2 regions of the Oribacterium sp. oral taxon 078 str. F0263 genome follow, and region 2 is predicted to be linked to the other one. Evidence: predicted binding sites of a transcription regulator. Region 2 holds the regulator's gene; the other holds the start of a gene.
The links. Region 2 encodes NrdR, which represses ribonucleotide reductase genes. Its sites were predicted from a motif close to CACAANATNTTGTG; they were not measured.
Positions count from the first base shown of each region.

Region 1: nrdD (anaerobic ribonucleoside-triphosphate reductase) is a predicted target of NrdR. The motif match lies at 1,559-1,572, and genes of this name have one in related genera.

Region 1 is NZ_KI273105.1:9,335-12,740, forward strand. Features, by position in the region: gene nrdD (anaerobic ribonucleoside-triphosphate reductase) at 1-1,438, opposite strand, end outside; gene HMPREF1986_RS04945 (3'-5' exoribonuclease YhaM family protein) at 1,710-2,672, opposite strand; gene HMPREF1986_RS04950 (S1C family serine protease) at 2,705-3,406, opposite strand, start outside.
Region 2 is NZ_KI273141.1:38,398-41,803, reverse strand. Features, by position in the region: gene HMPREF1986_RS12235 (LamB/YcsF family protein) at 1-52, shown strand, start outside; gene HMPREF1986_RS12230 (hypothetical protein) at 226-1,512, shown strand; gene nrdR (transcriptional regulator NrdR) at 1,509-1,979, shown strand; gene HMPREF1986_RS12220 (YqeG family HAD IIIA-type phosphatase) at 1,976-2,590, shown strand; gene HMPREF1986_RS12710 (type I 3-dehydroquinate dehydratase) at 2,613-3,401, shown strand.

The DNA.
Region 1 (3,406 bases), on a different contig from region 2:
AGAGGGTCCCGAGCAGTCTCTCGTGGCGGAGACGGAGTGCCCGGTGGCAAAGCTCCAGGCGCTCATCCAGAAGCTCCCAGAAGCGATCCATCTCGCCCTGGGCGGAGCAGGCGACATCCACGAGGTTCAGGGTGACGACGCCCTGGTTGAATCTCCCGTAATACTTGTGCTTTCCATCCTTCCCGAGTCCCTCCGTATCCGGTGTCAGGAAGGAGCGGCAGCCCATGCAGGGATAGACATCGCCGCCTTTATACTCCTTCATCTTCTTCGCCGAAATATAGTCCGGCACCATGCGCTTTGCCGTGCAGCGGGCGGCGAGCCGGGTCAGCTCCCAGTAGGGGGAGCTCTCGGAGATATTGTCCTCGTCCAGCACATAGATGAGCTTCGGGAAGGCCGGCGTGATCCAGACCCCCCTCTCGTTCTTTACACCCTGCATCCTCTGTAAAAGCACCTCCCGGATGATGAGGGCGAGATCATCCCTGGTCTTTCCCTCCGGCGCTTCATCCAGATACATAAACATCGTGACAAACGGCGCCTGCCCGTTGCAGGTCATCAATGTAATCAGCTGATACTGGATGGTCTGAATCCCGCTCTTGATCTCCTCGGAGAGTCTCCGCTCCACGATCTTTTCGATGATGCTCTCCGTCAGGGGCTCCCCGCAGTCCGTCCGCTCGGCGATCACCGAGGCGCGGATCTTCCTGCGGGAGACATCTACAAAGGGCGCAAGATGCGCGAGTGTGAAGGACTGCCCGCCGTACTGATTCGAAGCGACCTGGGCGACGATCTGCGTCGTCACATTGCAGGCCGTGAAGAAGCTGTGGGGCTTCTCGATCATGGTCTCACTGATTACCGTCCCGTTCTGCAGCATATCCTCCAGGTCGATGAGATCGCAGTTATGCTCCTTCTGCGCGTAGTAATCGGAGTCGTGGAAGTGGATCACGCCCTCCTCGTGCGCCTTTACGATGTCCTCCGGAAGCAGGAGCCGCTTCGTGAGATCCCGGGAGACCTCCCCCGCCATATAGTCTCTCTGCGTGGAATTGATGACCGGATTTTTGTTCGAGTTCTCCTGCTTCAGCTCTTCATTGGCCTGATCGATCAGGGAGAGGATCTCATCGTCCGTCGTATTGGACTTTCTCGCAAGCTCCCTCTTATAGCGGTAGCGGACATACTTCTGCGCGACCTCATAGCCGCGCATCTCCATAATGGCGGTCTCCACCATATCCTGGATGTCCTCGACATTCACGGCGTGCTTCGAGCTTCCGATCTGGCCCGCGACCTTCTCCGCGGCGCCGCGAATCTGATACTCGTTCATCTGATGGACCGGAGCCACCTCGTGATTCGCCTTCTGAATCGCATTCACAATCTTTTGGATATCGAATTTGACCTCCTGCCCGTTTCTCTTGATGACATTTGTCCTGATCAAAAGCTCCGCTGCCATTTGCCCTTCCCTCCTGATTCTTTCCTGCTCTGTCCCTTTTTTCCTTTTCCTCCGGGAATATCCCGGAGCGGCAAAAAGCCCGAAACCCCGCGTCCCCGCAGGATTTCGAGCTCGCATTCTTACAAAATATAGTGATATTTCTGTCAATCAGCTCTATATATTGTGTTTCTCTCCTGCCTCCCTACTATACGACAAAGCCGGCAAAAAGGAAAGCCCCCGGCGTTCTAAAACTTTCCTATGGCAAAATCCGGCGGCGCGGACAGCTTCCTCTTCACGGCTTTGTCCGCCGAAGGTTCGTCTCGAGAAAGCGGTTGTAGCCGATCCAGCCCCCGCCCTCCGTACTCTTTCCGGACTTTTCCGCCGCATCCAGAGCCTCCCGCATAGTCTCCAGCTTCGCGTCCGCATTATCGGCGAAGGAGAGCGCGAGCGCCTCCATGAGCGCGGGCTTTTTGGGAGAGCCATAGGCGAGCTCCCCGTGGTGAGAGAGGATGCAGTGTCCAAGCTCCGTCAGAAGGGGCTCCGGGAAATCCTCTATGCTCCGGGCGGCCCGCATCACCATCTCATAGCCGATGACGATGTGCCCGAGCAGCTGCCCCTCATCGGAGTAATCATTTCTGGGGAAGGGCGTGAGCTCCCGCACCTTTCCGATGTCGTGGCAGAGCGCCGCGCTCACGAGGAGGTCCCGGTTCAGATCCGGATAATGCCCCGCGTAGAAGTCGCAGATGGAGGCGACGGAGAGCGTGTGCTCGATGAGCCCCCCCACATAGCCGTGGTGCACCGCCTTCGCCGCAGAATGCAGAGTGAATTCCCGGAGAAAGGCCGCATCCTTCAGGAAGAGCGTCTCCAGAAGTTCCCGGAGCCTGGGCTCCCGGAGAGAGTGAATGTATCGAATCAGCTCCTGCTGCATCTCCTTCAGCCCCCTCCCGGAGACCGGAAGATAGTCCCTCGGGTCGTACTGGCCCTCCTCCGCGACGGAGAGCCTTTGGATGCTGAGCTGATTCACGCCGTTATAGATGGTGACATTCCCCTCTACATGCACATAGTCCATGATCTCAAACTCATGGATCCCGGGGGAATTCGGCTCCCAGATCTTCGCGTCGATCGTCCCGCTCCGGTCCTGGAGCGTCACGTTCAGGTACTCTCTCCCGCTCTTTGTCAGGGCCGCATTCCGCGCCTTCACCAGGTAGATATCGGAGACACGGAGTCCATCGTGAAAGTTCTCAATCCATCTCATTTCTTATCCTCTTCCCTAACGGCTCATCCGCTTCAGCGCTCCCCGAGAGAGAGCGGAAAGGAAATCTCGCGGTAGCCCTGCCCCTTCTGGCGGAGTACGGTAAGCTCCGCATTCTCTCCCGGGTGAAGCTCCTTCATCATCTTCTGGAGGTCCTGCGGGGATTCGATCCCTCCCTCATTCAGCTTCGAGAGGATATCGCCCGACTGTATCCCGGCGAGGAAGGCGGGGGAGCCCTCCTCGCAGCCTCTGATATAAATTCCCTTCGGGATCCCCCTTTGCTCCATCTCCGGCGTCACCTTCTGGAGCTTCAGGCCGAGGTAGGGGAGCTGCTCTCCATTGCTGAGACGCTCCAGGCTTCCCACAAGATCCGAGATTCCGAGGATCTCATGGTAGCCGCCTCCTCCCTCTCCCTCCGGGAAGAGGATCCCCACGAGCTCTCCGGAGCTGTTTAAGAGATAGGTCCCGAGCTTCTCCTCCTGCTCCAGATTGAGCTGAATGTTTTCCACCGTCCTGTCTGTCGAGGGATAGTCGTAGGAGAGGTAGGAAACCAGGCCCCGGGCGGAGGAATAGAGGAAGCCGGAGGGCGCTCCGATGGCGAGGAGAGTGTCTCCCCTTTGCAGGAGCCTGGAGTTTCCGAGGGGGATCGCCTTTGTCTCCTCCCGTTCCTTTTCACTCAGAGAAGCGATCGGAACGGAGAGGATCGCGAGACGATCCGTCCTGTCCCTCGCCTTCAC
Region 2 (3,406 bases):
TGCCCTCTCGGAAGAGGGGATCGAGATCGCGCCCTTAAAGGAAATTGTCTGAGATTGCGCCGTCCTTTCGGGAGGAATATCACAGCTGTTTCTCGACCTTTCCCATTACGGCGGTGCCGTTCCTGGCTTCCTTTGCGGTGGACGTTCACTGTACAGGATCGGAAAGCCGTGCTATGATAGCGGCTGTAAAAGCCGGTTGATTAGAGAACGGAAGGAGTGCGGCAGATGCTGAGAAACAGGGAGATTATTCGCTTTGGCCTTCGGCAGTTTCGGGAGAATCTGGGGATTACCCTGGGCTTTCAGCTGCTTCATGTCTTTTCGCTCTTCCTCGCCGGTCTCTTTTTTGCGGGAATCGGCCTTTTCATCTGCCGCCCGCTTTTCCTGTTCTCTGAGACCCAGAACTCGGGGACCGTGCGCGTCGCGATTTTCTCTTTCATCGCGATTTTCATCGCTTTCTTTGCTTTATTGCTCCTCTTTTTCACGATATCCTGTGCTCTTGGCTCCTTTCGCTTTTATCTGAAGCTGGCCTTTGGGAGGGAATTGAATCTTTTCGAGCTCTTCTACGGCTTTTCGCACAGAGAGCATTTCCTTCGTTTTGCGGGGGTCAATCTTCTGGTTGTTCTTCTGTCCTGCCCCTTCCTGATCCCGTTTTTGATTCAGAAGCTGAAGGGAATTTCGACCAATCTTTGGATCCTTGAGCTCTTTGGACTGATCTTTTTCACCGTGATAACTCTCTTCCTCGCGATGGCCGCTCTTGCTTCGGCGAATGACGAGCGGCTGACGGCGATTTCCTCCCTCAGGCTCTCCATCCGGATGATGAGCCGGCGAAAGCTCAAATATTTTGCGCTTCTTCTGCCCTTCGCTGTGGTCATGTACCTCCTCTCGCTTATTTTCCATGGTTTTTTTAATATCTTTTTCGTCCCCCTCGTCAATACCATCGTGTCGGTCTTTTTCCTCTCCGCCTATAGTGAGGATTTCCCCGCCGGAACAGAGCCCGCCGGGACAGAGCCCGGGGGAGAGAGTCTGAGAGAAGAGAAGGAGTTTTTTGAAAACGGGGAGCAGAGGCAGGAAGCGGAAGAGAGCGGGGAACGGAGGGAGGAGATCTTTGAGGAGAGCCCGGGGGCGAAGGAGCTTCCGGGAGATCAGGAGCATAGGGGAGAGAGCGGAGAAGCGGAAGAGAGTCCGGAGATGAGGAAGCGAAGCTTTGAGGAGCTTCGGCTTCGCTATACCGCGGAGGGGATAGAAAGTACCCGCGCGGAGGAAGAGAGCTCTGAAGAAAAGAGAGAGGATGCGCCTCTTCCCGCTCTTCCCGCCTCCGCCTGTCCGCCCGCTTCCCCGAGTCCTTCCGCTTCTTCCGAGGAGGAGGGGAAGGATGCTCCCCATTCAGAAGAAGGGGAGGATGCTCCTCTTTCAGGGGAAGGAGAGGCTCTCATTCCTTCCGGGGAAGGGGAGAGCGCGCCCCTTTCCGGGGGATCGGAGGAGGGCGGAAGAGCGCCGGAGGAAGAGGAATGAAGTGCCCCTATTGCAGTGCGGAGGGAACGAGAGTGATCGATTCCCGCCCCGCGGATGAAAATACCGCCATCCGGAGAAGGAGGCAGTGCGAGAGCTGCGGCAGGCGCTTTACGACCTACGAGAAGCTTGAGACCATGCCGCTCATGGTGATCAAAAAGGATCAAAGCCGCGTGCCCTATGAGAGGAGCAAGATCGAGGCCGGAATTCTCCGCTCCTGTCACAAAAGGCCCATCTCCACCGCACAGATCGGGCGGATGGTCGATGCGATCGAGAACGAGATATTCTCCGCGGCGGAGAAGGAGATCTGCACCGAGCGGATCGGAGAGCTCGTCATGGAGAAGCTGAAGGAGACCGACCAGGTCGCCTATGTCCGCTTCGCCTCGGTCTACCGGGAGTTTAAGGATATCAATACCTTTGTGGATGAAATCGGAAAGCTATTAAAGAGCAGGGAGGGAGAGAGCGTATGAAGCGGGAGAGCCAGAGGAGAGAGGCTGCCCCCGCAGGGAAGAGGAGGAGGAGAAGGAGAGGACCGCGGCTTCTCCACCGCCTCTTTCCGGACTGCGTAGTGGATTCCGTCTACGAGATCGACTACGACAGGCTCTACCGCTCCGGCGTCCGGGCGGTGCTCTACGATATCGACAATACCCTCGTCTTACACGATGAGCCGGCGACAGAAGAGGCGAAGAGGCTTTTCCGAAGGATTCACGGGGCGGGACTTCGGATCGCCCTCCTCTCGAACAACCAGGAGAAAAGGGTCGGGAGCTTCGCGAGGGAATGCGGGGCCGACCTCTACTTCTGCGATGCGCATAAGCCCTCGCCGAAGGCCTATAGGAGGGCAGAAACGGAGCTCGGGCTCCCGGGAAGGGACCTTTTCTTTTTCGGGGATCAGCTCTTCACCGACATCTGGGGGGCGAAGAACGCGGGGATTCCCAATGCGCTGGTGAGACCCCGGGGAAGGGAAAAGTATTTCCACATCCGGCTGAAGCGTCTTTTGGAACGCCCGCTTCTCTTTTTGTACCGGCATTTTGGAGAGTACCGGGAGGGAATCCGGATAGAGGAGGACGGGGCGCAGAAATAGGCTTTGGATTTTGGGAGGGGAGATGGGAAGGACAAAGATCTGCATTCCGCTGAAGGGCGGGAGAGAAGAAGAGCTTTTGCGGGAGGCGGAGGCTCTCTCCGCGCATCCTCTCTCCCCTCTTATCTCTATTGTGGAATTTCGGGACGATCTCTCTGCGGGGATTTCCGATGAGGCTCTCCCGGCCTTTCTTCACTCGCTCTCCGAAAGGCTCCCCGGGAAGAGTCTCCTCTTCACACTTCGAAGCGCGGCGCAGGGGGGCGCCTTTCCGGGAGACTTCGAGGCTTACCTTCTCCGAAATGAGGCGGCGCTGAAAGCAGAGGGGCTTAGTCTCATCGATCTTGAGCTCCCGCGGGATGCTCGGAAGGAGGAGAAAGGGAGGGAGAGATGCGAAGAAGAGGCGGAGAGCTCCCGGAGAGAGAGGATCCGCCTCTTCCTTGATAGAGCGAAGGCGCGCGGACTTCGGGCGATTGCCTCTTATCATGATTTTGAGAAAACAGAGGGAAGGGAGAAGCTCCTTCAGATCTACCGGGATCTAAGAGCGCTCGGCGGGGACATCCTGAAGCTTTCTCTTATGCCGAGAAAGCCGGAGGATGTACTTTCTCTTCTCTCCGCCTGCCGGGCTTTCCGGGAGGAGGACAGGGAGAGGCACGAGTATATCGCGGTCTCTATGGGGCAGCTTGGGCGTTTTTCCCGCATTGCGGGACAGCTCTCCGGCTCGGATTACAGCTTCGCCTCCCTCTTCGCCCCATCGGCCCCGGGGCAGTGGAGACTGGAGGAGATGGAGAGCATGCTCTCTCTTTTGGAGCGCTGAGTCCG